Regions from separate parts of the Eleftheria terrae genome, predicted to be linked through region 1. Evidence: riboswitches for the same ligand, from Rfam matches in the RefSeq annotation. Region 1 holds a riboswitch; each other region holds the start of a gene.
What was found. Region 1 has a riboswitch for cobalamin ahead of N7L95_RS01655 (TonB-dependent receptor domain-containing protein). Riboswitches for the same ligand answer to the same signal wherever they lie in the genome.
Positions count from the first base shown of each region.

Region 1 (7,414 bases):
GTGCGCATGCAGCTCGCTGTGCTGCTGCTCGATGGTGTTCATGTCGACACCGAAGGCCAGGCCGGCGGTCACGTCCACCGTGTAGCGCATCAGCTCGGCCTGCAGGTCGAAGCGGCGCCCTTCGCGGGCCGCCTGCATCCAGTGCTGCTGCAGCCGCCCGGTGACACGCTGCAGCGCCGGGAAGAAGCGGCGCAGGTGGCCCGGGTCCAGCGCGGCCATGACGATGCGGCGCTGCCGCCGCCAGGCTTGGCCTTCCGCCGAGAAGACACCGCGGATGCGGGCCTCGTGCAGCACCTTCTCCAGGCTGCTGAGCCGTCGCCACGTCTGGGGCCTGGCCCGCAGCGCCTGCAGGATGGCGTCGGTCTCGGACACCACCACCGCGTCGCGCCGGCCGAACTGCAGCCGGTAGGCCGGGCCGTAGGTGCGGGCCCAGTCCTCCAGCTGCAGGTGCAGCCGGGGCAGGTCGAACTGCAGCAGGTGGCCGAACAGCGTCGAGGGGCGCGGGCCGGGCAGCTCGGCCGGCCGGCGCGCGGCGCCGGAGCGAACGGAAACGGTCTGGGGCAATGCCATGGCAGGTCCTCCGAAGTGCAAGCTGCAGTATCGGCAGCCGCTGTGCGGCGGAACAGTGTTTGGCAGCGCCGGCCGCAGGTGCCGGCATCACCCTGGCGCCGTTCAGGGGCCGAGGAAGAGCTGGGCCGCCGCGGCCGGGCAGGAGCTGTAGTAGCCGTGGAAGAAGGAGGCGGTGAGCGAGCCGACCTGGTAGACCGCCTCCGGCCCGCCGTAGCGCCGCGGCTGCGTCAGTGCGGCCGGCGCCACGCCGGGCTGCACTTCGAGGCGGCCGTAGTGGAAGACATGGCCGCGCAGCTCGCCATGATCGGTGCGCCAGCTGTGCAGGCCGATGCCGGCCAGGCGGCTGCCCATGACCGCGGTGGCCGGCAGCAGGCCGGCCATGCGGTGCTCGCGGCCTTCGCCGTCGCGCAGCGTGTCGGCGCACACCATCATGCCGCCGCACTCGGCCACGATGGGGCGCCGCTCGGCATGGTGCTGCCGCAGGCTGTCGAAGAAGCGATGGCAGCCGCTGAGGGCCGGAGCATGCAGCTCGGGATAGCCCCCTGGCAGGTAGACGGCGTCGGTGCCTTCGGGCACCGGCTCGTCGGCCAGCGGCGAGAAGGCTTGCACCCGGGCACCGAGCGTCGCCAGCAGGTGCAGGTTGGCTTCATAGCAGAACGAGAAGGCCGCGTCGCGCGCCACCGCCACCTGGCGGCCGGCCAGCAGGCCGGCCGGCGGCCTCGGTGCGGCCGGCGGCTGGGGCGGGCAGCGCCAGGCCGGCAGGCTGCGCAGCAGGCCCAGGTCGAGGTGCAGCCCGGCATCCAGGCCGGCCCAGATCTGCGGCAGGCCGCTGGCCAGCTCGCGCGCCTGCACCAGGCCCAAATGGCGTTCGGGCAGCGGCTGCTGGCAGCGCTGCAGGTGGCCGGCCCACTGCAGGGGCGGCGGCAGGCTCTCGCGCAGCATGCGCGCATGGTTGGGGCTGGCGACCCGGTTGGCCACCACGCCGGCCCAGCTCAGGGTGCGGCCGCGGCCGTATTCGTGCAGGCCCAGGGCCAGGGCGCCGAAGGTCTCGGCCATCGAGCCGGCGTCGATCAGCGTCAGCACCGGCACCGCGAAGGCGGCGGCCAGGTCGGCGGGGCTGGGGTCGCCGTCGTAGAGGCCCATGGCGCCTTCGATCAGCAGCCAGTCGGCCTCGGCGGCTGCCGCGTCGAGCAGGCGGGCGCTTTCGGCGGCCCCCACCATCCACAGGTCGAGGTTGTGCACCGGCGCGCCGGTGGCCGCAGCGAGAAAGCCGGGGTCGATGAAGTCCGGCCCGATCTTGAAGCCGCGCACCCGCTCACCGCCGGCCACCAGCCGGCGCGCCAGCGCGCAGGTGAAGGAGGTCTTGCCCTGGCCCGAAGCCGGCCCGGCAATGAGCAGTGCCCTGGTGCCACCCGCCATCGCGCTACAGCTCCACGCCGGGCTGCGCCCGGATGCCCTGCGCGAAGGCGTGCTTCACGACGTTCATCTCGGTGACCGTGTGGGCCACCTCCACCAGCTCGGGCGGCGCGCCGCGCCCGGTGATGACGACGTGCTGCATCTCCGGCCGGCCCAGCAGGTCGTCGATCACCTGCTGCACATCGAGGTAGCGGTACTTCAGCGCGATGTTCAGCTCGTCCAGCACCACCAGGCCCAGGGCCGGGTCCTGCAGCATGCCGGCCGCGATCGACCAGGCCTCGCGGGCCTTGGCGGCATCGCGCTCGCGGTCCTGCGTGTTCCAGGTGTAGCCCTCGCCCATCACGTGCAGGCGCACCTCCTCGGGAAAGCGGCGGAAGAAATGCTCCTCGCCGCTTGGCATGGCGCCCTTGATGAACTGCACGATGCCGACCTTCATGCCATGCCCGAGCGATCTCGCCACCATGCCGAAGGCGCTCGAACTCTTGCCCTTGCCGTTGCCGGTGGTGATGACGATCAGGCCGCAGTCGCGCTGCGCGGCGCCGATCTTTGCATCGACCACTTCCTTCTTGCGTTGCATGCGGCGGCGGTGGCGCTCGGCCAGGGCCTCGTCTTCCGGTGTGTCCATGCTCATGTGTCCTTTATTCTTGCGCTGGCAAGTAATAGGTGTGGCTGTCGAGAATGACAGGCTTCATCCGGCAGCCATAGGCCTGTGCCAGGTGCGCCTCGGTCAGCACCTCGGCCAGCGGGCCGGCCGCCCAGCGGGGCGGGCCGGTGCGTGCGGGCAGGCACAGCAGCGCATGCGTGCAGCAGCGCTGCGCCAGGTTCACGTCGTGCAGCGACATCAGCACCGCCCGCTCGTCCAGTGTGGCGAGCAAGCCGGTGAGGCCGAGCTGGTGGGCCACGTCGAGGTGGGCGGTGGGCTCGTCGAGCAGCAGCACCGGCGTCTCCTGCGCGAGCGCGGCGGCCAGCGCGACACGCTGGCGCTCGCCGCCGGAGAGGCTGCGCACATCCTGCTCGGCCAGGTGGCCCACGTCGCAGCTGGCCAGGCAGCGGCGGGCGATGGCCAGGTCGCCGGGTGCCAGCCAGCCCATGCGTCCGGCATAGGGCTGGCGGCCGGCCAGCACCACGTCGAGTGCGCTCATCGCGAACACGTCATGGTGGTGCTGCGGGCACCAGGCGCGCAGCCGGGCGAGCGTGCGGGTGGGCAGGGCGGCCAGCGGCCGGCCTTCGTAGCGCACCTCGCCGGCCGCCGCCGGCAGCAGGCCGGCCAGCGTGCGCAGCAAGGTGGTCTTCCCACAGCCGTTCAAGCCCAGCAGGGCCCAGCGCTCGCCACGCCGCACCTGCCAGTCGAGCCGGTCCACCAGGCGCCGGCGGCCGGCCTCCACCACCAGGCCGGCGGTGCACAGCACCGCCGGGCCGGCAGCGGGACGCATCTCCTCGCTCATGGCCGGCCTCCGCGGTGCAGCAGCAGCCACAGGAAGGCCGGCACGCCGATCAGCGCGGTGAGCACGCCCACCGGCAGCTGCATCGGCGCCACCACACTGCGGGCCAGCGTGTCGGCCAGCACCAGGAAGCCACCACCGCCCAGCGCGCAGGCTGGCAGCAGCAGGCGCTGGTCGTTGCCGAGCCAGAGCCGCAGCGCATGCGGCACCACCATGCCGACGAAGCCGATGCTGCCGGCCACCGTGATGGCCAGGCCGGCCGCCAGCGAGGCCAGCACCACCACCAGCGCGCGCACGCGGCGCACCTCCACGCCGAGCGACGCGGCCTGGGCATCGCCGAGCAGCATCAGGTTGAGGTCACGCGCGACCAGCAGCGCCAGTCCGAGCAGCAGGGCGGCGCCGGCCAGCGGCAGGCCGTAGCGGTCGGCGCCATTGAGGTCGCCGAGCAGCCAGAAGACCATGCTGCGCAGCTGCTGCTCCGGCGCCACCGAGAGGATGAAGGAGACGATCGCCGCGAACCCCGCGCTCAGGATCACGCCCACCAGCAGCAGGTGCACGCCGGCTTCGGTGCTGTCGGCCTGCCGGCGAAAGGCCCGGGCGCCGAGCAGGAAGACCGCGCCGGTGGCCACCAGCGCGCCGGCCGAGGCACCGGCGCTCACGAGCCACCAGCCGAGGCCTGCCCACAGTGCCGTCAGCGCGCCCACCGCTGCGCCGCTCGACACACCCAGCACGTACGGATCGGCCAGCGGGTTGCGCAGCAAGGCCTGCAGCAGCGCGCCGGACAGCGAGAGCAGGGCACCACAGGCCAGGGCGCACAGGGCGCGCGGCAGGCGCAGCTGCAGCACGATGTCGCCATCGATTCCTTGCGCCTGGCCCGCCAGGGCGGCCAGCACCGCGCCGGGCGACAGCGCCTGGCTGCCCACGGCGACGGCCAGCAGCAGGCTGGCGCCGGCGGCCAGGCCGAGCATCAGGAAGACCAGGGGCGGCCGTGTCGCTCGCATGTTGCCGGCCCGCTCAGGGGCGGCTGCCGCTGAACTGGATGCCGATGAAGGCGGTGCGGCCGAGCGTCGAATAGCTGTACGCCGTGGTGTAGTCCTTGTCGGTCGCATTGTTGAGGCGTGCGAGCAGCGTCCACGCCGGCGCCAGCCGCCATTGCGCCCCCAGGTTCAGCAGGCCGTAGCCGCCGAGGCGTGGCCGGCGGCCCTTCACCGCGGTGTCTTCGCGATCCGAGACGAGCAACCATTCCACGAAGGCGTTGCCCCAGGCGGCCTGCTTTTCCACGGTGAGCTGGGCGGTGCGGTCTGCACGGCGCACCAGTTCACGGTCGGTCGCCTCGTCCTTGGCATCGAGGATGTCGAACGAGCCGTCGATGTGCCAGTCGGCATTGCGCCAGCCGGCCTGCAGCGTGGCGCCGGACATCTTGGCGCGGCTGGTCTGCTTGGCCGTCACGGTGTCGATGAAGCCGCGGATGTGGTTGCGGTAGAAGGTGAGCGAGCCCTGCCAGCGCCCGTCGTCGTATTTCACGCCGAGTTCACGGCCCTGGTTGCGCTGCGGGCGCAGCGCCGGGTTGCCGTAGTCAGGGAAGTACAGCTGGTTGAAGGTGGGCGCCTGGAAGTTGTTGGCGGCACTGCCGGTCAGCCGCAGGGCCGGCGTCAGGCGGTAGCCCAGGCTCAGGCTGCCGGTGGTGAAGCCGCCGAACTGCGAGTTGTGGTCGCGCCGCACCGCCGCCTGCCCGATCCAGGGCCCGCGGTCCAGCGAGTAGGCCAGCAGGGCGCTGTTGGTGTGGCGCCGGCTGACGGTGTAGGGGGTGGTGCTGTCCACCTCGTCCTCGACCCGCTCCAGCGCCGCGATCACCTTGTCGCTGCCGATCGAGAAGGTGTTCTGCCAGCCGAACTGCAGGCGTTCGGTGTCGAAGTCGTAGCGCCCATCGCGCGCGCCATCGGAGGCCCGCTCGTAGACGCTGGCGCTCTTGTCGAGCGTCAGGCCGAGGCGAACGCTGGACTGCCAGCGTTCGCTGAGGCGGTTGTCGATCGTCACGCCCCAGTTCGTGGTGGTCCCGCGGGTTTCGGCATCGGTGGTGGCGGAGGTCAGGCCCAGCGGGCTGCCGAAGGTGAGCGGGTCGGAGTAGGTGCTGTCGAACTCGTGGATGTTGCGCGCGCTGAACCACTGCGTGGAGATGGTGTGCCCGGGCGCGACGGTCCAGTTCAGCGAGCCGGCCACCGAGCCGCTGCGGTAGCTGTCGTCGTCCGGGTTGTAGTCGAGCGATCCGCCTTCGCGGGTGCGGCTGCTGATGCCCTTGGCGCGTTCGCCGGACAGCGAGAGCGCATAGCCCCAGCCGGGGCCGCCGCCGCTGACGCTGCCGCTGGACTTCACCAGCCCGTGCGAGCCGAAGCCGGCCTGCGCCTCGTACTGCTGCCCGGCGCTGCCGCGGCGCGTGAAGATCTGGATGACGCCACCCACCGCATCGGCGCCGTAGAGGGTGGTTGCCGGGCCCCGCAGCACCTCGATGCGCTCGATCTGCGCGACGGGGATGTTCTCGATGGCTGCAGCGCCCGAGGTGGCCGAGCCGATGCGTATCCCGTCGAGCAGCACCACCATCCGGCTGAGCTCGGCACCGCGCATGAACAGCTGGGTGTTGGACGCATAGCTGCCGTTGCTGCTCATCTGCACGCCGGGCAGGCGCTGCAGCACCTCGCGCAAGGTGGTCTGGCCGGAGCGGCGCAGCTCCTCCTGGGTGACGACGGACACGTCGGCCACCACGTCCTGCACGGGCTGGGGCAGCCGCGTCGCGGTCACCACCGTCTCCGGCAGGTGGAGGGCCTCGGCATCGGCCCAGGAAGAAGAAGGAAAGGCAGCGGCCAGCGCCAGCGGCAACACACCATGCAGCATGGTGGACGATCGTGTGGTCATCGCGAGAAAGGCAGTCGATCGATGCTCGTGCCTGCTTCCCCGCAGGGCCGAGCCGTTCGGGCGTGCTGTGCACGCCCCCCTGTTGGCCGGTATCCGGGCTGGCAGACCGACGCCGGTGGCCTTCCCAACTCGTTGCCGAGCCAGTGGCGGTGAACCGGCGCTGAAGCACGGTGCGCTTCGTCTGCTGACCGTTGCGGGGGCAGCGCAGGCCAGGATCGGCACCTCTGCGGCACCGGCCCCTCCTGCTTCCCGTTTAACCGCGCAGCCGACCGGCCGCGCGAGCACCAACCCGATGATTGTATGAGAGCGTTGCAGACTTCCCGGTTGATCCAGCACACGTGAAGCAATTGGGACGCCTCGTAAGCAAACGGCGCGCCCTGGGCCGCCTTGCCAAGGCCCCTGACTGGGTGGGCGCGTGCCCACTTCTTTGCCGATATCGTTCGGGCCACGAAGAACAACCCCGTCCCAACGGGCAACCGCCGCAGCGGCCCCCCCCGCCCGTCACGGGACCTCACGGAGTCAGCATGTTGATACTGAAGCGGCCTCGCCTTGTGCTTGGCCACCTGGTCGCGCCCTGGATCCTGGCCGCCCTGGCGGCCTGCGGCGGCGGAGGCGGAGGCGGCGGCGATGCCGACACGGACGGCAGCAGAGCCGCCCCGGCCGCCGAGGCGGCCGATGATCGCGAGACGGCCCAGGCGGCCGTCATCGCCCCGGCACTCGACGGCCTGGTCGGCACCGTCACCCCCACGGCCGATGCCCACCTGGTTGGCATGTGGACGCCGGTGGTCGACTGGCCCCTGCTCGGCATCCATGCCAACGTGCTGCCCAACGGCCGCATCCTCACCTACGGTGCCAACGAGGAGAACCCGCGCACCCGCAAGGCGGTCACCTTCGACGAGTGGGACACCCGCATCGGCCTGACGCCCGCGGCACACCGGGAAGTCGCCAGCCCGACCGAGCTCGACTCTTTCTGCAGCGCATCGGTGATGGGCCCGGACGGCCTGCTGCTCATCGTTGGCGGCAACACCTTCTGGAAGACGGCCCAGTACGACCCCGACCGCAGCCTGCTGATCGCC
Region 1 is NZ_CP106951.1:280,247-287,660, forward strand. It holds gene N7L95_RS01630 (cytochrome P450) at 1-570, opposite strand, end outside; gene N7L95_RS01635 (cobyrinic acid a,c-diamide synthase CobB) at 673-1,989, opposite strand; gene cobO (cob(I)yrinic acid a,c-diamide adenosyltransferase) at 1,994-2,617, opposite strand; gene N7L95_RS01645 (ABC transporter ATP-binding protein) at 2,625-3,431, opposite strand; gene N7L95_RS01650 (FecCD family ABC transporter permease) at 3,428-4,429, opposite strand; gene N7L95_RS01655 (TonB-dependent receptor domain-containing protein) at 4,443-6,338, opposite strand; cobalamin riboswitch at 6,406-6,642, opposite strand; gene N7L95_RS01660 (galactose-binding domain-containing protein) at 6,863-7,414, shown strand, end outside.

Region 2 (7,414 bases), 630 kb from region 1:
CGGCGTGAAGTACAGCCAGTGCGGCACCGCGCCCAGCCAGTTCCAGGCGCGCTCGCGGCGCGTGGTGTCGCGCACGACTTCGCCGCTGACCGAGGACACGTACAGCTCGGTGCCCGCGGCGTCCGCCACTTCGACCCGGTGCAGCGGGCGCAAGGCGTCGAGGCTGCCCGACACGGTCCACTGGTCTCGCTCCAGCGTCTCCACCGCGCGGACCGGGGCGCCGCCTGCGAAGGCCGATGCGATGGTGGCTGCCTCGCGGGCACCGAGCGGCGCCAGTGCCGCGCCGTCGCGGGCCGAGACGGCATGCCGGCCACCGTGCGCGTCCACCACCCGCCATACCGGGCCGGCCTGCGGCCCGGCAGCCAGCATCTCCAGGCCCATGCGCCGGGGCGCTGCGGCCCGCGCTCCGGCGGGCAGCGCAGCCAGCGCCGCGGCGGGGCCAAGCCGGGCCTCGTGCAGGTGCAGCGGGCGCAAGCCGCGCAGGCGTTCCTCGTCGTCCAGCGACGGAAAGCCGATGTACATCATCACCAGGCCACTGGCGAACCACATCACGAACAGCAGGCAGCCGGCGATGCCGAGCCAGCGGTGCGTGGCGTACAGCGCGCGCCTGCAAGGCGGCCAGAGGCGGCGTGCCAGCGGCCCCGGGAAGTGCCCCATGGCCGGCCTCAGAAGCGCAGGTGGGCCGACAGCTCGACCGAGCGCGGCCGGCCCAGCAGCCATTGCTGCCCGTCGTTGGAGGTGGACAGCGCATGGTCGCGGTCGAACACGTTGTCCACCTGCAGGGTGACTTCCAGGTCGCCCCGGGGCAGCCAGGCCAGCGCCGCGTCGACCACCGTGTAGGCGCCGAGCTGCCGGCTGTTGGCGGTGTCGACCTGCCGGCGACCCACATGGCGAAGGCCCGAGCGGGCCTGCCAGCCGGGCGCCGGCCGCCAGTGCAGCCAGAGGTTGGCCGCTTGCTGCGGCACGCCGGGGGGCGTCTTGCCGGCGCGCGAGATGACGGCGCGGCCCACTTTTTCGTCGAAGTCGTCGTAGCGGGCATGCAGCCGGGCGAGGTTGGCCTCCAGCCGCAGCGTGCGCGCCAGTGCCAGCTCCACGGTGGCCTCGACGCCTTGCGACGACTGCTGGCCGATCTGCTGCTGCAGGGCGGGGTTGTGCGGATCGCGCGAGAGCAGCTTGCGCTTCTCGATGCGATAGAGCGCCACCGACCAGGCGCCGCGCCCCTGATCCAGCAGCTGCTTGTAGCCCAGCTCCAGCTGGCGGCCGGTGGTGAGGTCGTAGTGCGCCATCGACGGAGACAGCGACACCAGCCCGCCCAGCGGGTCCACCGCCCGGGCGAGCTGGGCATACACCGACTGCGCCGCGCTCGGCGCCCACACCACGCCGAGCCGGCCGGTGGTGTAGGCAAAGGTCTTGTCGAAGCTGCCGGCCGGCTGGGCGAGGTCGTGGCGTTCGACGTCGACATGGTCGCGCCGCAGGCCGCCCACCAGCGACCAGTGGTCGTCGATCACGAGGCGGTCTTCCATGAACAGCGCGACAGTGCGGGTGCGTGTGCGAAAGCGCGGCCGGTAGCTCGACGGCGAGGCATACCGGCCGGGGTCGAAGCGCTCGAGATCGACCGTCGACTGCCCGCCATAGGGCGCATCGGTGGCATGCCGGAACTGGATGCGGTTGAGGTCCAGGCCCAGCACCGCCCGGTGGCTGTAGCGGCCCAGCGGATGCGCCAACGCCACGTCAAGCCGGTTGCCGACTTGTTCCTGGTCATGGCCGATCTGCAGGTAGTCCTCGCGCAGCACGTGGCCGCTGTCGGGCAGGTGGGCATAGCTTTCGGTGTTGCGCCAGTGGCGCCGGCTTTCCAGGCGGTAGAGCTGGTTGCGCAGCCGGAGCTGCTCGTTCAGTGCCCAGTCGGCTTCCAGGCGGGTCCAGCGGTCGCGGTAGCGGATGGCGGCGTCTTCGACGTTGTAGTTGAGCCGCCGGTTGCGCTCGTCGAGCCGGCCGTTGACGAGCGGCACGCCGAAGTAGCGCTGCGGCCGCTGGTGTCCCTCGTCGTGCGAGAGCCGCAGGCCCAGCGTGGGCGACAGGTCCCATTGCAGGCTGCCGCCGGCGGCCAGGCTGCGGGCGTCGCCGCGGTCCATGAAGCCGCTGCTGCGGTGGTGGCTGATGTCGAGGCGGTAGGACCAGCGCTCATCGAGTGCGCCACCGCTGCCGAAGGCCGCACGCCGCGTGCTGTCACTGCCGACAGCCAGCAGGGCCTCATGGGCGGCCGGCTGGCGGGATGGCTTCTTGGGCACGATGTTGACTGCCGCGCCAATGGCCCCTTCGCCGAACAGCACCGAAGCCGCGCCGCGCAGCACCTCGATGCGCTCGATGGACCAGGCGTCGAAGGGAAAGGTGACGGTGCCTGCGCCGACCTGCAGCCGGGTGCCGTCGAACAGCTGCATCACCGACCCATGGCCGCCGAAGCCGCGGGCGGACAGGGCGCTGCCGCCATTGCCGGGGGCGGGCGAGGCGGTGATGCCGGTGGCCCGGCTGACCGCCTCCAGCACCGAGGTGTCGCCCCGTTCGCGCACGGCGTCGCCAGACAGCACTTCGATGCTGGCCGGCGTCTGCAGCGGCGTCAGCTCGAGCCGGCTGCCGGTGCGGGTCGGTTGGTCCAGCGCCCCGGCGCTGGCGCGGCGGGCTTGCACCTTGATGTCGGGCAGGGTGGCCGGCGTGGTCTCATGCGCGCGGCTCGCCGGGGCGGCGGCGCCGGCCAGGGCGGCTGTCAGCACGGCGGCCGGGGGGAAGGCACTGGAGTGGAACGCACGGGAGTGGAGAACCCCGGTGCGGCGCGGTTGGTCGTTCATGGCCCAGCTCTCTGGCGGGCCGCGTCCCCGCAGCCCGCCTTGCATTGCATTGCAGGAAGAAGCCGGGGAGGGCGACGCACGGGCGGCACCGGGCGGCCTGCGGGCAGTCGCACCGGTGTGCCGGTCTGCCGCACGCCCGCAGCTTCCGGGATGGGCGAAGGCCGGTATCCGGGCTGGCGGAGTGTGGCGCTCGGGGCCCCGAGGGGCCGCTGGCGCCACGGAGGTTTCGCCTTCCCACGCACTCTCGTGCGCAGTGGCTGGGGCGCCTGCTGGCGCCCGCATGAAACCGTCCCGATCCGCTCACCGTTGCGGGGGCAGCACAGGAGTTGCGCTGCAGCGTCTGCAGCACGCACCTGTTTCCCGTTTAACCCGCGTCGCGAGGGGCAACGCGGGCACCTTCGTCCGCGAGCCGCGGGCAGCGATGCCGTCCGTGGCGGGAGCGGATTCTAGAGGGCTGCCGGCCAAGGCGGCCAGGGGTGGCTGCGTTCAGGCCGCGGTGCGCCGCCTGGCGCGCGGCGGCGGCAGCATCTCCATCAAGGCCCGCAGGGGCGCGCTCGCCTCGCCCTGCCACACCAGGTGCGTGCGATTGACGCGCAGCCGCGCGGGCAGCGGATGGCGCTGCACCGAGCTGCCGAGCACGGCCTGGTCGAGCACTTCGGCCGGCACGATGGCCACACCGGCGCCGGCCGCTACGCAGGCGACGATCGCGTGGTACGAACCCAGGTCGAGGATGCGGCCGGGCGAGGCGCCGCCTTCGGCCGCCCATTCCAGGAGCCGGCGCCGGTACGAGCAGCCGTGCGGAAAGGCCAGCAGGGTGCGGCCGTCCAGATCGGCCGCACGGCGAGGGGCGGGCGCCTGCTTGGCGGTGATCAGCACCAGTTCCTCGTCGAAGGCCGGCACGCTGCGGAGGCGGCCCTTCTCCAGCGGCTCGGACACGAAGGCGGCCTCCACCTCGAAGCGCTCCAGCCGGCGCAGCAGTGCGGTGGACGTGCCGGTTTGCAGCTCGATCGACACCTCCGGGTAGCGGGCATGGAAGGCCGACAGGACCGGCGGCAGCCGGGCGCCGGCGGCGCTTTCGAGGGAGCCGAGCCGCAGCGCCCCGCGCACGACACCGCTGCGCAGTTCCTGCTCGGCCAGGTCGGCCATCTGCAGCAGCCGCTCGGCATGGCCGAGCACGGTGCGGCCCGCATCGGTGAGCACCAGGCGGCGACCCTGGCGCTGGAACAGGGCCAGGCCCAGGCGCTCCTCGAACTGCTTGATGCGGGTGGTGACGTTGGAAGGCACCCGGTGCAGCTGGCTGGCGGCGCGGGTGACGCCGCCTTCCCTCACCACGCAGCGGAAGATGTGGAGGTCGTCCAGGTCCATCATTCTCATGCGGAGAATTGTATGTCTCCACAATTCAGTATTCAGAATGCCTTTGCGGGTGTCCAATCCTCCACACGATGCGTACCGACCCCTCCCTTGCTCACCGGCCGCCTGACCTGACGGCGGCGTCGATCACCGTGGCCGGCCTTGTCGCGTTGGCGGTGGCAATGGGCATCGGCCGCTTTGCCTTCACGCCGCTGCTGCCGCTGATGCTGCGCGACGGCACGCTGAGCGCGGCCGCAGGCGCGGAATGGGCGGCCGCCAACTATGGCGGCTACCTGCTCGGCGCCATGACGGCGGCCTGGTTCTCCGGCCAGCCGCAGCGCGGCCTGCGTCTGGGCCTGCTCGGCGTGGCGCTGGCCACGCTGGCGGTGGCATGCATGGACGGCGCCGTGGCGCCCGGCTGGCTGGGCGCGCTGCTGCGCGCCGCAGCCGGCGTCTTCAGCGCCTGGGTCATGGTGTGCGCCAGCAGCTGGTGCCTGGCGGAGCTGGCCCGGCGGCAGGCGTCGCAGTGGGGCAGCTGGATGTATGTCGGCGTGGGCCTCGGCATCATGCTGGCCGGTGGGCTGGCGTGGCTCGGCGGGCGGCAGCCGGCCCGATGGTTGTGGCTCGAGCTGGGCGGGCTTGCGGTGCTGGGCGCGGTGTTCGCGCTGCGGCCGCTGCGAGGCAGCGGCCGCGTTGGCGCGTCTGCCGGGTGGCGCATGGCGCCACCGCCGGCTGCAGCGGCAGCCGCCTCGGGGGGGAAGCGCGGGCAGCCGGCGCTGGTGCTGTGCTATGGCCTGTTCGGGTTTGGCTATATCGTGCCGGCCACCTTCCTGCCCGCCATGGCGCGGCAGCAGGTGGCCGATCCGCTGGTGTTCGGGCTGATGTGGCCGTTGTTCGGGCTGGCCGCTGCCGTGTCGGTGGCGGCGGCGGCGCGCTGGCTGTCGGGCTGGCCGCGCAGGCGGGTCTGGGCGCTGGCGCAGGGCGTCATGGCGCTGGGTACCGCGCTGCCGCTGCTGGCCGCGCAGGGCCTGTGGGTGCTGGCGGTGTCGGCCGTGCTGGTGGGCGGCACCTTCATGGTGGCCACCATGGCGGGCCTGCAGCTGGCTCGCGAGCAGGCGCCGGCCCATGCGACCGCGCTGCTGGCGCGCATGACGATGGCCTTCGCCGCCGGGCAGATCGCCGGCCCGCTGCTGGTGCGTGTGCTCGGCGCCGGCCGCTGGGCCGGCTGGGACGCCCTGGCATGGGCCAATGCGGCAGCCACCGCGCTGCTGCTGATGTCGGCGGCCTGGCTGTGGCGCGCGCCTGCGCCGGCAGCCGTACCGGCAGCTTCACCTTCAACCTGAAGAGACCTCGATGACCCTTGCACCTTCCATGACCTCGGCGCTGACTTTTCCCGAAGCCGGCCTGCCCGAACGCCTGGCCCCCCCGGCGGTGCTCGACCCCGCGCAGCAGGAGGCGGCGGACGAGCTGATCAACGGCCCACGGCGCGGCGTCTACGGGCCGTTCCGCCCGCTGATGCACCGGCCGGCGCTGCTGAGTGCGGTGGCCAAGGTGGGTGAGAACCTGCGCTACCAAGGCAGCCTGGATGCGGCCTTGCGGGAGTGGACGATCTGCGTCGTCGCCCGCGAGCTGTCCAACGTCTTTGAATGGGACATGCACCTGCCGCTCGCGGCAGCGGCCGGTGTGCCGGCGGCGGCGCTGGCGGCGCTGGATGCCGGCGAGCCGTCACCGCCTGAACTGCGGGGCGACCTGGCGCTGGCGCGCAGCGTGGCCACGGAGCTGATCACCCATCACCGGCTGGGCGACGCCACCTACCAGGAGGCGCTCCAGCAATGGGGTGAGCCGACGCTGGTGGAGCTGCTCACCTTGATCGGCTATTTCGCGATGGTGTGCTGGCTGATGAACGTGGCGCGCACGCCGGGGCCGGCGCCGGCGCGCTGAGGGGGGCCTGGCAGGACGAGCCGCTTCCGCCGGCCAATGGCGGGCCCCGCGGGCGCATTGACGCGCCTGGCCGGGGAGACGCGCCAGGCGGTTGACGCCGTGCCTGCGCCCTCGATTCATCGACGACCTGCGGACGGCCGACCCTCGCAGGCCGGTGCGGCTGCCGGTGAGCGCGGGCGAGGGGGCCGTGCGCCTGCAGCGATTCGTGCAGAAGTCGCCTCCGGCGCCCGTCGGGCGCGGTGTTCGCGCTGCGGCCGCTGCGAGGCAGCGGCCGCGCTGGCGCGTCGGCCGGGTGGCGCTGCCCCTCAGCATTGCTTGCGGGGACCGGGACGCTTGCGGTGCAGCGACCATCCTGGTCTGCAGTGCCGGTCGCTGGCTGCCGGCCAGACAGGTTGCTGGCAGCCACGGCACGGGCTCCGTGGCGAGCCCGTGCAGCCCGCCGAGCTCAGTCGATGCGAACCACCAATTCCTTCTCTTCGCCCGACGCATCGGCCTTGCAGCGCACATAGGCCGTTTGCGAGCCGGTGGTGGCAAAGGTGGTGGTCTTGCTGTGCGAGAGGCCGTCGGCCGAGCGGCTCAGGTTGTCGTACATGGCGCCGTAGCTCGAGCCCGCCTGCGACGACCAGCGGCACTGTGCCGCCACGCTGCTGCTCAGCTTGAAGGTGGCGCTGTAGCCGCTGTGCGTGACCTGGCCGAGGACGATTGCCAGGGGGCCGCCGCCCGGCGTCGGCGTTGGCGTGCTGCTGCCGCCGCCGCTGCCGGTCGTGCCGACATAGACCCACGATGGCAGGCCGATCATGTAGCTGGAGGGCGGGCCCTGGTCGTTGAAGTTGGTCGCGAACAGCAGGCGCGAGCCATCGCGGCTGAGCGTGGCCTGGTGCTCGCCGAAGTAGGCCGTGCCTTCATTGGCGCTCAGGTACTGGTAGCGCTCCGCCGCGCGTGTGTGGGCCACCGCATGCTGCTTCCCGCCGGGCTTCAGCTCCACCAGCATCAGCTTGCGGTACATCGGCTCCATCGTGCTGTCGGGAAACACCTTGCCGTAGTTGGCGGAATCGCCATACGTGCTGACCAGCACCCAGCCCGGCTTGTTGAACGCCTGGCCGGAAATGTGCAAGGCATAGGCCGATCCCGAGCGCGGGTACAGCGGCATCAGGTTGAAGGCGTTGCCGTTGGCCATGTTGATGGCGCGCACCTGCTCGGCCGCCTGGTCGGCGACGACGTAGTAGTCTTCACCCGCCGGGCCCAGGGCCAGGTCGCTGTGTTCGCTCTGGGTGTTGAGC
Region 2 is NZ_CP106951.1:906,247-913,660, reverse strand. It holds gene N7L95_RS04095 (PepSY domain-containing protein) at 1-657, opposite strand, end outside; gene N7L95_RS04090 (TonB-dependent receptor) at 666-2,843, opposite strand; cobalamin riboswitch at 2,999-3,244, opposite strand; gene N7L95_RS04085 (LysR family transcriptional regulator) at 3,330-4,217, opposite strand; gene N7L95_RS04080 (YbfB/YjiJ family MFS transporter) at 4,286-5,536, shown strand; gene N7L95_RS04075 (carboxymuconolactone decarboxylase family protein) at 5,547-6,134, shown strand; gene N7L95_RS04070 (hypothetical protein) at 6,580-7,414, opposite strand, start outside.
Region 2: another riboswitch for cobalamin. It lies ahead of N7L95_RS04090 (TonB-dependent receptor); the one in region 1 lies ahead of N7L95_RS01655 (TonB-dependent receptor domain-containing protein).

Region 3 (7,414 bases), 400 kb from region 1:
ACGAGCTGATGGACCAGGGCAAGCCGCTGCCGCTGCGCGACGTGCTGGTGATGGGTATCCAGCTGGCCCGGGCGCTCGACTATGCGCATTCGCGCGGTGTGGTGCACCGCGACATCAAGCCGGCCAACATCCTGCGCCCCAAGGGCAGCCGCACCATCAAGGTGACCGACTTCGGCATCGCCCACATGGAAAGCGGCGCCGACCAGCGCACCCGGGTCGGCGACATCCTCGGCACGCCACAGTACATGTCGCCCGAGCAGACCCAGGGCCACAAGATCGACGGTCGCTCCGACCTGTTCTCGGCCGGCATCGTGCTCTACCAGATGCTCACCGGCCAGCGCCCCTTCCTGGGCGAGAGCCTGGTGGCGCTGGCGGTACAGATCGCCAACCAGGAGCCGACCCCGATCGACAAGCTGCGCCCCGGGCTGCCGCCGGCCTTGCGCCGGGTGGTCGACCGCTGCCTGGCCAAGTCGCCGGACCGGCGCTTCCAGAGCGGCAAGGAACTGGCCGAGGCGCTCGGCAAGGTGCTGGCCGAGGTCGATGCCGCCGCCCGCGAGAAGGACCGCCCCCGCATCGTGCCGCTGCGCGTGAAGTGGGCCGCGATGATGGCGCTGATCGTCGCGGTGGTGATGGCCATCACCGCCACCGTCATCACGCAGCGGCAGTACGCCGCGATGATCAGCCAGGTCACCGACTACGGCGCCGCCTTGTCGCGCTTCATTGCCGCGCAGAACGCGGTGCCGGCGCTGTCGGAGGACTGGGCGGCGGTGGAGGTCGGCGTGCAGGAGGTCATGAAGACCCGCGACTTCGACAGCGTCACCGTGATCGACCGCGAAGGCATCGTGCGCGCGGCCAGCCGGCCGGCGCTGCTGGGCCGGCCCTACGAGCCCCCGCAGGGCGAGGCCCTGGGCCAGCGCGAGGGCGGCGTGGCCGTGTCGCGCTACACCGTGCAGGGCAAGACGGTGCTCGGCTTCCAGGTGCCCATCACCTTCCAGGACAAGCAGGTCGGCCGGGTCGCGCTCGGGCTGCCCGAGCAGCCGCTGGCGCAGGTGGCCCGGCTGTCGATGATCCTGATGGTGGTGCTGGTGGTCGTGACGGTGCTCGCGGTGGCCATCGCGATGTATTTTGTTGCCAACTGGTTCGCCCAGCCGATCAAGTTGCTGACCGAGTCGATGGGCGAGATCGCCCGCGGCCGCTTCGACCACCGCATCCGCGAACAACGCAAGGACGAGTTCGGCCAGCTGTATGTCGCCTTCGACCAGATGGCGCAGGCCCTGCAAGACCGTCAATCAGGCAACCTCGGCCTGACCACCGGCGCGCCGCTCGGCGCGACCCAGCACGGCACGACTGCGGCCGGCAGCAGCGCCTCCAAACCGGCACCCTAGGGAGTACAGATGGGTTCATCCACACCACGGCGGCCTGCCACGGGCCGCATCGCGGGGGCGCTGCGCGGCCTCGCGCTGGGCAGCCTGGCCTGCCTGCTGGCCGCCTGCGGCGGCCTGCCGACCGGCCCGGCGACCGGCAACGGCTCGGGCGAGATCCTGGGCCGCAGCCCGCGCTTCGTGATCTACCAGCCGGGCCCCGGCGACAACCTGCGCAGCATTGCCAGCCGCTTCCTCGGCGACGAGGACCGCTACTGGGTGATCGGCGACTTCAACAACATCGACGAGGCGCAAGCCGGCGAGCCGCTCGCCATCCCGCTGAAGACGCTGAATCCGTCCGGCATCTACGCCGACTACTACCAGACGGTGCCCATCCTCTGCTACCACCGCTTCGGCACGGTGGGCGGCAAGATGGCGGTGTCGGCGGCCAGCTTCGCGGCCCAGCTCGAATGGCTGGCCCGCAACGACTACCACGTGATCCGCCTGGAACAGCTGATGGCCTACCTGGAAGGCGGCCAGCCGCTGCCCAAGCGCTCGGTGGTCATCACGATCGACGACGGTTTCGAGTCGGTGCACCGCTATGCCTTCCCGCTGCTGCGCAAGTACAACATGCCGGCCACGCTGTTCGTCTACACCGACTTCATCGGTGGCGGCGAGGCGCTGAGCTGGCCCCAGCTGCAGGAGCTGGCCGATTCCGGCCTGGTCGACATCCAGGCGCATTCCAAGACCCACCGCAACCTGCTGGATCGGCCGCCCGGCCTGCCGGAAGCCGCCTACCGCCAGCAGTTGCAGGCCGAGGCCCAGGTGCCGCGCGAGGTGCTCGAGCGCAAGCTGAAGAAGGTCAAGGTGCGGCATTTCGCCTATCCCTACGGCGATGCCAACGAAGCGGTGCTCGAAGCCATGGAGCGCAACAAGTACGACATGGCCGTCACCGTCAATCCGGGTGGCAACGCCTTCTTCGCCCAGCCGCTGATGCTCCGGCGCAGCATGATCTACCGAGACGACAGCCTCACCACCTTCCGCGCCAAGCTGCAGGTCACGCAGGGAACACGCAAGCCATGACATCGCCTCTTCCTGCCTTCCGTCTTGCTTCCGTGCTGGCACGCAGTGCCCGCCTTGCGGCCGCTGGCGGCCTGTCCCTGGGCCTGCTGGCTTGCGCCGGCGGCCCGCCCAGTGCGCCGGAGGAGGCACCCGCGCCCTTGCCGGCCGTGCAGGGCTCCCGCAATGCGAGCTACGAAAGCGAGCTGCGCCAGCGGGCCCAGACCCAGACGCAGCAGCGGCGGCTGGCCGATGCGGCCGTCAGCTGGGAACTGCTCACCGTGTTGCGCCCCGAGGTGGACGAATACCGCGAGCGCCTGGCCGACGTGCGCCGGCACATCGAGCTGGCCGTCGCCGAACACGCGCGGCGTGCCCAGCAGTTCCAGCGTCGTGGCGAGCTCGACCGTGCGGCGTCGCAGCACCTGGCCGTGCTGGCCCTGAAGCCGGACGACGAGGTGGCCGCCGATGCCCTCCGCGCCATCGAGCGCGAGCGCAACCGGCGCAACTACCTCGGCAAGTACTCGCGCATCACGCTCGCGAAGCGGCTTGGATCGTCGCCTTTCATGGTGGCGCAGCCCGATGACGCCTTGACCGCCTCGCCCGGCCGCCGCAGCGGCGCCGTGCGCTGAGGCGGCGGCCGCCCCGGCTGCTGGAGCGCAGGCGCCGGCTTGGCGACACTGGGGGCTTCTGCTAAGGTCCGCCGCATGCAGGTGCTCTCCAGGATGTCTCCTCGCGAGAGTGAAACGGGAACGCGGTGAGGCCGGCCCCCAGGCGCCGGCGCAGGCCGCGACTGCCCCCGCAACGGTAGGCAAGGGTGGCCGCGTCATCGACGCCACTGGAGTGCGTTCAGGCTCCGGGAAGGCGACGCGGCAGGGCTTGCAAGTCCGGAGACCGGCCTGCATGCGCGCGCCGGTGCCCTCGTGCGTCGGCCGCGTTCAAGCGTTCCGCTTGCGGTGGGCGAGCGGTGCGGGGTGCGCGGACGCCTGTTGTCGTACGGTTGGATGGATGTGCAGGTCCATCCGGCCGGTGGCTGCCGCTCGCCTCGTCGTCTGATGAGGAGCAGCACCGCATGGACTTCGAACTGAACGAAGACCAGCAAGCCTTTCGCCGCGCTGCGCGCGATTTCGCCGAGCGTGAGCTGGCCCCCCACGCCGCGCGCTGGGACCAGGAAGGGCATTTTCCAAAAGCACAGCTCGCGCTGGCCGGCCAGCTCGGCTTCTGCGCGCTCTATACCCCACAGCCCCTGGGCGGCAGCGGCCTGTCGCGACTGGACGCGACGCTGGTGTACGAGGAACTGGCGCGTGTCGATCCTTCGACCACGGCCTACCTGAGCATCCACAACATGGCCACCTGGATGGTGGCGCGCTGGGGCCGGCCCGACCTGGCCGGGCAGTGGATACCGCGGCTGGCCAGTGGCACTGCGCTGGCGTCCTACTGCCTCACCGAGCCGGGTGCCGGCTCCGACGCCGCCGCGCTGCGCACCACCGCGCGGCGCACCGCCGACGGCTGGTGCATCGACGGCAGCAAGGCCTTCATCTCCGGCGCCGGCGAGACCGAGTTGCTGGTGGTCATGGCCCGCACCGGTGGCCCGCAGGCCGACGGCATCTCGGCCTTCGCGGTGCCGGCCGACACACCGGGCATCCGCTATGGGCGCCGGGAAGCGAAGATGGGCTGGAACAGCCAGCCCACCCGGGCGGTGCACTTCGATGCAGTGCAGGTCGGGCCGCAGCACCTGCTCGGCCAGGCGGGCGAGGGCTTTCGCATGGCGATGCGCGGCCTCGATGGCGGCCGCCTTGGCATCGCGGCCTGTTCGGTCGGCGGGGCCCAGGGCGCATTGGACGCCGCCTGCCGGCACCTCTGCGAGCGGCGCCAGTTCGGCCGCCCGCTGGCGCAGTTCCAGGCCTTGCAGTTCAAGCTGGCCGACATGGCGACCGAGCTGACCGCCGCGCGCCAGATGGTGCGCCTGGCCGCCTCGCGCCTGGACCGCGACGACCCGCACGCCAGCGTCTATTGCGCGATGGCCAAGCGGCTGGCCACCGACGCCGGCTTCGAGGTCTGCAACCAGGCGCTGCAGTTGCACGGCGGCTATGGCTACACCCGCGATTACCCGCTGGAGCGGCTATTGCGCGACCTGCGGGTGCACCAGATCCTGGAAGGCAGCAACGAGATCATGCGGGTCATCGTCGCCCGGCACCTGCTGGAGCAGCCTGACCTGGAGCACCTGAGGTGAGGCGCCAAGGGCGCATGATCGTCCCGGGCGCCCTTGGCGGCGCCTGTTTCGCGGCTGTGTCTGTACACGAGGGCGGCAAGCCCGCCAGGAGGCAAGGATGACGACCATCGCATTTTTCGGCCTCGGCAACATGGGTGGCCCGATGGCGCGCCGCCTGTTGGGCGCCGGCCACCAGTTGCTGGGCCTCGACCCGTCGGCGGCGGCATGCGCCGCCTTCGCCGCAGCGGGCGGGCTGGTGGCTTCCAGTGGCCCGCAGGCGGTGGCCGACGCCGAGGTGGTGATCTCGATGCTGCCGGCGGCCCAACATGTCGAGCGCCTCTACCTGGGCGACGGGGTGGCGGACGGCCTGCTCGACCACATCGATGCCGACGCACTGGTGATCGACTGCTCCACCATCGGCCCGCATCCCGCCCGCCGGCTGGCCGAGCGCTGCCAGGCGCGTGGCATCGATTGCCTGGACGCGCCGGTGTCCGGCGGCACCGCGGGAGCCGAAGCCGGCACGCTCACCTTCATGGTCGGCGGCCCGGCGGCTGCGCTGGAACGGGCGCAGCCCGTGCTGCAGGCCATGGGCAGCCAGGTCTTCCACGCCGGCGCGGCCGGGGCCGGGCAGGCCGCCAAGCTCTGCAACAACATGCTGCTGGGGGTGTTGATGGCCGGCACGGCCGAGGCACTGCAACTCGGCGCGGCGCATGGGCTGGACGTCGCAGTGCTGTCGCAGATCATCTCGCGCAGCTCCGGCCGCAACTGGGCACTGGAGGTCTACAACCCGTGGCCGGGCGTGATGCCGACGGCGCCAGCCTCGCGTGGCTACAGCGGCGGCTTCGCCAGCGCGCTGATGCTCAAGGACCTGGGGCTGGCCGCCGAAGCGGCGCTGCAGAGCGGCACCCCGACGCCGCTGGGCGAACTGGCGCGCAACCTGTACGCGCTCCATAACGCGGCCGGCCAGGGCGGCCGCGATTTCTCCAGCATCCTGGAGTTGCTGCGCCCACCGGCGGCCTGAGGTGGCGGACGGCGGGCCAGGGGCTCACTTCAGCGTCTTGAACTTCTCCTTCAGCGACACGGCCTTGCGGCGCTCCAGCCGGGCAGTGTCGTTCTCGGGGTCCAGTTCGAGCACCCGGTCCCACTGGCGGATGGCACCGTCCAGGTCCTGCCGTGCGAAGGCGCTGCGAGCGTTCACGGTGTGGCGCGAGACCAGCTGCTTGCGCAGCTGGGCGGCCTTGCCGGCCGCGGCAGGGTGGCCGAGGCTCGCGGCGCGGCGGTACTCGGCCAGCGCGCGGTCGGCATCGCCAGCCCGCTCGGCCGACTCGCCCATGCTGAGTGCCCGCTCACCGGCCGAAGGCTCCGGCGGTGCCGGCGGTGGGGGAGGCGGCGGTGGTGGCGGCGGCGGCGGGGGAGGCGGCGGCGGTGGCGGTGGCGGCGGAGGCTCCCGCTTCGGCTCCTGCCGCGGCGGAGGGGCTTCGCGCTCACGCTCACGCTCACGGTCGCGATCGCGGTCGCGTTCCCGATCACGTTCGCGCTCCAGCGTGCCGGGCGGCGGCGCCTTGCCTGGAATGCGCAGCACCTGCCCGCCGCTGACCTGGCGGGGGGCCTTGATGTCGTTGTAGCGGGCGAGGATGTAGAAGGCGTAGATGTCGCCGAGGAAGCGGCCGGCGATCTTGGACAAGGTGTCGCTCGGGCGCACGGTGTAGGCAAACGACTCGCGGCCGAGCGTGGCCACCGGGTCGGCGGTGATCTGGCGCATCAGGTTGAGGGCCAGCTTGTTGGTCGGGTCCAGCGACAGGGCCCGCTGCAACTCCTGCTTCGCCTGCTCTTCGTTGCCGGCTTCCAGCGCATCGGCGGCGGCCAGGGCGCTGCGCTGGGCCTGCTGCAGCATGGCAGGCGTGCGCACGGTGGGTGCGCTGGCAGCCGCCGGCGGCTCGACGGCCGCCTCGGGAGCGGGCGGTGGTTCTGCGGGAGGAGGGGTGGTACAGCCCGCCAGCAAGCCGAGCACGGCCGGCAGCACGAGCGCCACACGCGGGTTCTTAGAAAGCTTGAACGTCATCCGTTAGCCAAGTGGTCCGTGTTGTAAGACGGATTAGATGGGAAAACTCCGGCCCTCGCCAATGCTGGCCACGTTGCGCGTGCAGCGGTGCGGAACTAGTTGACGTTTTTGACGCGGTACCGGGCTGCCGCGAGGCTGGGCGCGGGCTCCCGCTAGCCTATCGCACCGATGAAAAAAACGCATCGCCCGTACAGGGGGGCGGGCAAGGCAATTGCCTCATGAGCTGGGTCGCCCCAGCTTCGCGCTGGTCGTCGTCCCACGTTTTTCAAGGAGTCAAAATGTTCGCTCACAACAAGCGGTTGCAGTACACAGTCCGCGTCAGCGAGACCAATCCCGGCCTGGCCAATCTGCTGCTGGAGCAATTCGGCGGGCCTCAGGGGGAACTGGCCGCCGCCTGTCGCTATTTCACCCAGGCCCTGGCTGAAGACGATCCAGGCCGCAAGGACATGCTGATGGACATTGCCACCGAGGAGCTGAGCCACCTGGAGGTGATCGGCACCATCGTGGCGATGCTCAACAAGGGTGCCAAGGGTCGCATCTCCGAAGGGGTGGAAGAGGAAGCGGAGATGTACCGCTCCATCACGGGTGCCGGCAATGACTCGCATGTGACGCAGGTGCTGTATGGCGGCGGTCCGGCGCTGACCAATTCGGGCGGTCAGCTCTGGAACGCCGGCTACATCGACTCGATCGGTGACCCATCCGCCGACCTGCGCTCTAACATCG
Region 3 is NZ_CP106951.1:680,166-687,579, reverse strand. It holds gene N7L95_RS03280 (protein kinase domain-containing protein) at 1-1,385, shown strand, start outside; gene N7L95_RS03275 (polysaccharide deacetylase family protein) at 1,395-2,444, shown strand; gene N7L95_RS03270 (hypothetical protein) at 2,441-3,049, shown strand; cobalamin riboswitch at 3,112-3,334, shown strand; gene N7L95_RS03265 (acyl-CoA dehydrogenase family protein) at 3,490-4,650, shown strand; gene mmsB (3-hydroxyisobutyrate dehydrogenase) at 4,748-5,650, shown strand; gene N7L95_RS03255 (LysM peptidoglycan-binding domain-containing protein) at 5,675-6,691, opposite strand; gene N7L95_RS03250 (manganese catalase family protein) at 6,970-7,414, shown strand, end outside.
Region 3: another riboswitch for cobalamin. It lies ahead of N7L95_RS03265 (acyl-CoA dehydrogenase family protein); the one in region 1 lies ahead of N7L95_RS01655 (TonB-dependent receptor domain-containing protein).

Region 4 (7,414 bases), on a different replicon from region 1:
TGCCAGGCCGGGCGCAGCGGCCATTGCGAGGGGTCGGCCGCAATGCCTTGCTGCAAGCGGCGCATCAGCGCATCCCCATCGGCCGGCAGCGCGTCGAGCCGGTAGCCCTCGCGCTGCAGCAGGCGCAGGATCTCCATCACCGAGGCCGGCGTGTCCAGCCCCACGCCGCTGCCCAGGCGCCCATCGCTGCCAGGGTAGTTGGCCAGCACCAGGGCCAGCCGCTTCTCTGCCACAGGCAGGCGCCGCAGCCGCACCCAGCGCCGCGCCAGCTCGGCCACGAAGTGGCAGCGCTCCTCGTCCGGCTGGTAGGCCACCACGTCGCTCTGCGTCAGCTCGCAGCGGTAGGCCAGGCCCTTGAAGCTGATGGCACGGGTCACGATGCGGCCGTCCACCTCCGGCAGGGCCACCTGCATCGCGATGTCGCGGGGCCGCAGGCCCTGGGGGTCGGCCAGCCAGTCGTCGCGGGCCGATCCGGCCACCAGCACCTGCAGCACCGGCGCGTCGCCGGCCAGCGGCTCGGCCAGCTCGCCCGACAGCGCGGCGAACGCGGTGCTGTTGAGCACCAGGTCCACCGACTGCTCGGCACACAGCTGGCGCAAGGCGGCCAGGCAGAGGGGCTCCTTCAGCGAATCAAGCGCCACCGGCAGCGGATTGAGCCCACGCTGCAGCAGCGCCGCCGCCAGGCTGTCGAAGGCCGCCGTGTTGCCGGATTGCAGGTGGGAGCGGTAGAACACCAGCGCCACCACCGGGGCGCCCGGCTGCCAGCCGGCCCGCACTTCGTCCAGCGTGGCGGCAGCACCGTGGTGGCGTGCGCCGGCCGCCGGGGCCTGCAGGCAGGGCGGCCGGTACAGCGCCACCTGCGGCAGGGCCGTCGGCGGCAGCGGCGGCTCGCCCCAGCCGAGACCGTCGTGGGCCAGGCTGCGCAGCAATTGCCGCGCGTTGTGCAGGCTGCCGGCCCGCAGGTACTGCCACCACTGGCGGCACAGCGCCTCCGGCAGCGTGCTCTTGCGCAGCAGGTTGACGTCCTCCTGCAGGTCGCCCGAGAACATCGCCAGCCGCAGCCCCCGTGCCGAGGCCAGCTCGCCCAGCCGCTGCACGCCGTAGGGCCAGGCCGACTCGGCACCCAGGTGGTCCACCAGCACCACCCGGGCATGCTGCAGCACCTCGTCCACATACAAGTCGAGCGACGCCGGCTGCCGCAGGAACATCAGGTTGGCCAGCCGCAGGCCGGGCCAGCCGGGCTCGCCCGCCTGCAGCTCGCGGTAGGCCCGGGCCAGCAGCGACAAGGTGGTGTCGGCCGAACTCAGCACCACCAGCTCGGCCGGGCTCTGGCCGAGTCGCATGACCGCGCCCTCGTCCTCGACGAAACCGCCGGGGCGGGTGCTGAGCAGGTGCATCGCGGGGGGATGCCGGCGGCCTAGGCCAGGGCCGGCGCAAGGCCGGCGCGCAGCGACGCCGCGTCCAGCCCCTGGCCGATGAACACGAGCCGGGTCGACGGCGCCTCGTCGTCGCGCCAGCGGCGGTCGAAGTGCGCATCGAAGCGCCGGCCCACCCCCTGCACCAGCAGCCGCATCGGCTTGCCCGGCAGTGCCACGAAGCCCTTCACGCGATAGAGCGTGTGGGCCGCCGCCAGGCCGGCGAGCGCCGCCATCAGGCGCTCGCGATCGACGGCCGGCAGCTCCAGCACCAGCGAGTCGAACTCGTCGTGCTCGTGCGCCTCCTCGTGGTCATGGTGGCTCTCGCGCAGGTGGATGTGCGCTTCGGCCGCCCGCTGCTGGCCCAGCAGCAGGTCCACCGGCAGTTCCCCGCCCCGTGCCGGGACGATCTTCACCTCAGCGGGGATCTCCGCCCGGATCAGCACCTCGGCCTCGCGGCGCTGGGCCTCGCTCATCAGGTCGATCTTGTTCAACACCACCAGGTCGGCGGCCGAGAGCTGGTCCTCGAACAACTCGTGCAAGGGCGATTCATGGTCGAGGTCGGGATCGGCCCGACGCTGCGCGTCCACCGCCGCAGGATCGGCCGCGAACTGCCCGGCCGCGGTGGCCGGCCCGTCGACGACGGTGATGACGGCATCCACCGTGAAGGCATTGGCAATGCCGGGCCAGTTGAAGGCCTGCACCAGCGGCTTGGGCAGGGCCAGGCCGGAGGTCTCGATCACCACATGGTCGATCTGCTCGCGCCGTTCGGCCAGCGCCTGCATCACCGGGAAGAACTCCTCCTGCACGGTGCAGCACAGGCAGCCGTTGGCCAGCTCGTAGAGCTGGCCGGGGCGCTCGCGGCCGTCGTCGTCGCAGCCGATGCCACACCCCTTGAGGATCTCGCCGTCGATGCCGAGCTCGCCGAACTCGTTGACGATGACCGCGATGCGCCGGCCCTGCGCGTTCTGCAGCACATGGCGCAGCAGCGTCGTCTTGCCACTGCCCAGGAAACCGGTGACGACGGTGGCGGGGATCTTGGTGGTCAGCACGTGCCCTCCCTCAGGCCGCCAGCGGCGCCAGTTGCACGAAGGAGAAGTAGGCTCCCAGCACGCCGACCACCGTGCCGGCCACCAGGCCGGCGCGCTGCAGCTGCGGCACGGTCCACCGCGAGGCCACCGTGGAGACGGCGACGACCAGCCCGGCCTGGATCAGCGCGAAGCCGAACAGGTAGGCCAGCAGCGGCGTGGATTCCGCACCGACGATGGATTCGCCGTAGGCATAGCCATGCAGCAGCCCGGCCACCGGCAGGGCCGTCCACAGCACTGCCGCCGGCAACGCCCGCCGCCACAGCAGCGCGAGCCCGGCGACCACCACGCTGAGGCCCACCAGCAGCTCGCCGGCCGGCAGCGTGACGGCATTGAGGTGCAGCACCGTGCCGGCCAGCGAGCCGGCGACAAACACACCCGCCAGGCCGGCCCGCAGTGCCAGTGGCAGCCGCGCCACCAACAGCGCCAGCGCCAGCACGAAGGCCAGGTGGTCCAGCCCGATCACCGGATGCGCGAGGCCGGACAGCAGCCCTTCGCCAAAGGTGCCGGGCATGGCGCCTCCCATGGCGTGGTGGGCGAAGGCCGGCGAGGCCAGCACCGCGAAGGCGGCAGCACCGCCGCGCACGGCAGCGCCCGTCCAGGCACGGTGAGGCGCCCTGGTGCGAGGGGAAGGCAGAAGGAGCAGACGGTCCATGACATCCTCTTCAGGCCGGCGTCCCCGCCGGCCGGGTGGCGAACGTGATGCCGTGAGAGGTACAGCCCGGACATTCCCGCGCCGGCTCCGGCCGCAGGAACAGCCCGGACGCCGCCCTCCCGCGGCTTCCGAGTGAGGGACGACGGCCGGTATCCGGGCTTGCAGAGCCGGGCGGCGCCGAGGCGGCACCACCCTGCGGAAAGGGGCTCGCCTTCCCGCACGCGGCTGCGTGCAGTGGCTGCAGGGCACCGCCGGCCCCTGCCTGAACCCTTCCTTGCCTGCTGACCGTTGCGGGGGCAGCACAGGCCTTGCCACGCTCGACGAAGCGCAGCGCACCTGTTTCCCGTTGAACCCACGCCCCCCTTGCTGGCAGGCGTCGGCACCGTCGATCCCGCCTGCCGGCCGGGCTTCGCCCGGTCCGCCAGGACGTGGCCATTCTAGAGGGACGGCGGGCGCCTGCACTGAGTGGGTTCCCGGAGCCGGCCCCCTTAGAAGCAGGCGGCCGTCAGCTTGCCGTACAAGGTGTTGAGGTCGAGCTGCGCAGGAAAGCCGGCTGGCACCTGCCCGCTGGCAAAGCCCCGGCTGCGCAGGCCGGCCAGGAAGGGATGGCTCAGGTACTGCTGGCTGAAGCTCCCCAGGTTGCCGAAGTAATGGGAGAACAGCCGGGCCGGGTCGAGCGCGAATTCGCCACGGTGGCTGGCGCCGTCGTTGCCGTCGTCCCAGCCCCAGGGCGCATTGGCCGAATGGCTGCTGCAGCTCTTGAGGCCGGCACCGCAGCCGCCACTGCTGTCGCCCTTGAAGCTGCCCCAGCTGTTGAAGGTCTGCGCCTGCGCACCCGGCTGCACGGCTTCGTCCAACGCGGCCGCCCACAGCCCGCCCGGCGCCGCCATGTCGACCAGGCGATAGGGCACCTGGCGATCGTTGCCCGAGGCCGGATGGCCGGCGGTGCCCAGGCTGGGGTAGTAGATCACGCCGTCCTGGTCGGCGGCGCCGTTGAAATCGGAGGTGTAGGGCCAGGCCTTCAGGCCATGGCCCTTGGCCTCCTGCACCGTCTTGACGCGGCTGACGCCCTCGTGCAGCTCGAAGGACAAGGTGCCGTCGATGTCCTCGTGGCCGCCCACGTAGGGGCTGCCAGGCGGGGTATAGGCATAGAAGTCGGTATGGAAGACGGTGATCATGCCTTCCAGCCGACCGAAGGCCGAGCCATCCTTGCGCACCGACAGCAGGGCGCCTTCCAGGTCGTTCTCGTGCTCCTGGTCGAAGATGGTGTCGGACCAGTCACGCGGGTGATAGAAGGCATAGGTGATGAAGTAGTGGCTGCAGCTCTCCACCACGGAGTAGTAGACGGTGGCCGGCCAGAGCCCGTCGCCCCGGTGATCCCAGTTGTTGGTGGTGACGCGGTCGCCGTCGTAGTCGTAGGCGGTGAGGTAGTCCGATGCCGCATCGCTGGAATCGGTGTCCTGGTAGTGCACCGGCGCATGGTGATAAGCCAGCTCGGCAGGGGTGGCGGCGGGCACGACGGCCGGCGCGAGAAGAACGCCGGCGCATGTGGCCAGGGCGACCATGGAACGTGGCATCGGGAGCTCCTTTGTCCAGACAACAAAAGCCGCCAGCCTGTCGGGCCGGCGTGTCGAGCCGATGACCGGGCAATCGCCCTGCCTGCCGGCGGGCTGCCCCCACCCGCCGTCCGCCCTGCCGCGGGCCGCCGCCACGGGGAAAAGTCCACTTTCAACATTTGCCTGCGCAAACCGGGCGAACGCGCGAAGAAACGGCCTAATGCCGCGGTCGATGCGACGCCGGCCACCGGCCTGCCGCTGCACTCCCACCCACCGGACCCCGCCCATGCCCCGCTCCCCGCGCCTTGCGCTTCATCTCCTTGCCTGCCTGCTTGCCGGCCACACCGGGGCCTGGGCGACGAGCGGCAACGCCGCCCCGTCCCCGCTGGCCTTCGGGGCGACCACGGCCGCCGAGGCGAGCGCCAGCGCGATCGACCCCGCCAAGGCGCGCGTCACCGCCCAGGCCAGCGGTCGCCTGGAGCTGTTCATCAATGGCCAGTTCATGGGCCGGGCCATCGACGCGCGGCAGCGCCTGAGCGCCTATGCCCGGGCGCTGCGGGTGGGCGACAACGTCATCGTGCTGCGGGTGCGCAGCCAGGACGCCGCGTCCTTTGCCTATGCACAGCTGCAAGGGGAGTTCGGCCGCGCAGTGAGCAACAGCGGATGGCGCGCCCGGTTGGCCTCGGCCGGCGAGGCGGCCGAGGCCAACGGCCCCTGGAGCCGGCTGGACTACAACGACAGCGACTGGGCCCCCGCCAGCGAGCGGCCCATCCCGCGCCCGAGCGGCTTCCCCTCGGACGGGGCGGCGCGCTCGATCTGGCCGGCCAACGCCGGCCCGGGCGTCGCCCTGTTCCGCCTGCGCCTGTGGGTGCCTGACGCCGCAGCGGCGCGCCCGCAAGGCTGGGGCAGCAGCGTCACCGGCGGCAGCGGCGGCGAGCGGGTGCGCGTGCGCACCCCGGCGGAGCTGGCCAGCGCGCTGTGCCGCACACGCAGCGGCTCCACCTGCACCGACACCACGCCCCGCATCATCGAGGTGGCGTCGACCCTCGACTTCCGTGGCAGCGAAGGTCCGGAGCACAAGCCGGGTTGCTACCAGGCCGTCTGCCCGGCGCCGATGCAAAGCGAGCGACTGATCGTCGCGGCGCCCGGTATCACCCATTGCGACGGCAAGCCCACCTTCTCGGTCGCCTTCGACGCGGCGGGCCGCACGCCGCTGCTGGTGGGCTCCAACAAGACGCTGATCGGCATCGGCGATGACGGCGTCATCAAGGGCAAGGGGTTGATGCTGAGAGGCGGCGTGAGCAACATCGCGATCCGCAACCTGAGCTTCAGCGACATCAACCCCGGCATCGTCTTCGCGGGCGACGCCATCACGCTGGACGACACCGACCGGGTCTGGATCGACCACAACCGCTTCCAGCGCATCGGCCGCCAGCACATCGTCTCCGGCTGGGGCAAGGCCTCGCGCGTCACCATCTCGTGGAACCAGTTCGACGGCCGCAGCGCAGCCTCCGCCACCTGCAACGGCCAGCACTACTGGATGCTGCTGCTGGTCGGCAAGGACGACAGCATCACCTTCGCCAACAACTGGCTGCACGATTTCTCGGGCCGCAGTCCCAAGATCGGCACCGCGGCCGGCCGCGCCAGCGTGCAGTTGGTGAACAACTACCTGCAGCGCGGCAAGGGGCACGCGATCGACGTCACGGCCCCCGCCCAGGTGCTGGTGGAGGGCAACTACTTCACGTCGGTGCACACGCCCCTGGTGCGGCATGAGGATGCCGGCGGCGTGTGGGCCCCCCTCGGCACACCGGACAGCGGCGCGCAGGCCGCCTGCCGCGCGGCCCTTGGCCGCGACTGCGCCGGCAACGAGGAGCGCGGCGCGCTGGAGCGCGGCGGCTTCCGGGTGCAGCCGTCGGTGCTGGAGCGATTCAAGGCCGACGGCGCGCACCACACCGTGACGCCGTATCCGGCGAGCAAGGTGCCCGAGGTGGTGCCGCACCTTGCCGGGCCAGGGCACCTTTGAACGCTGGCGGATGGCCGGTACGGCTCGGGCGCTCGTGCACCGATGCGCACACGCCCAGCCCGGCCTTGTCCGTACTGGCCGCCGGCGGCAAGCCGAGGCGACGCACCCCGGAGATGCCACGCTGCGGTGCCCCGGCGTGGCGGCACGGCGCTCGCCGTCGCAAGCAGAAGGATCGCGGGTTCGAAGGGTGCAACGGCGCCGCGCACAGCCGTCTCGCCGAGCACCCGCGACGAGCGACCACATCGAGATCCCCACGCCCTGATGGACAGCGAGCGATGCGCGGCTGGCGGGCAGGGTGACGGGAGCACCCGGCGCCGCTGCCCGGGCAACCGTCTGCGACGGCGACCGATGCGCGGCGGCAAGCGCGGGCCCTACGGTGCAGGCCCGGTCCTGGCGCCGCCCTTCGGCGGCATGGCCGGCCGCCCCACCTCCACCCCCATGCGCTCCAGCAGCGCCGCCACCGCTGCGGACTGCCGCTTCAGGCGGTGCACCACCACATAGCAAGGCCGGAAGGCCTTCGGCCAGCCGGTCTTCAGCACCCGGAGCCGGCCGGCCTGCACCAGGTCGTCCACCACCCAGCGCGACAGGCAGGCCAGCCCCACGCCGTGCGCCGCCGCGTGCTTGATGGCCTCCGAGCTGCCGATCTCGATGCTGCGCCGGTAAGCCCGCAAGCGCGG
Region 4 is NZ_CP106952.1:504,919-512,332, reverse strand. It holds gene cobN (cobaltochelatase subunit CobN) at 1-1,397, opposite strand, end outside; gene cobW (cobalamin biosynthesis protein CobW) at 1,418-2,467, opposite strand; gene N7L95_RS26265 (HupE/UreJ family protein) at 2,478-3,158, opposite strand; cobalamin riboswitch at 3,286-3,560, opposite strand; gene N7L95_RS26260 (hypothetical protein) at 3,647-4,735, opposite strand; gene N7L95_RS26255 (polysaccharide lyase family 1 protein) at 5,001-6,737, shown strand; gene N7L95_RS26250 (LysR substrate-binding domain-containing protein) at 7,109-7,414, opposite strand, start outside.
Region 4: another riboswitch for cobalamin. It lies ahead of N7L95_RS26265 (HupE/UreJ family protein); the one in region 1 lies ahead of N7L95_RS01655 (TonB-dependent receptor domain-containing protein).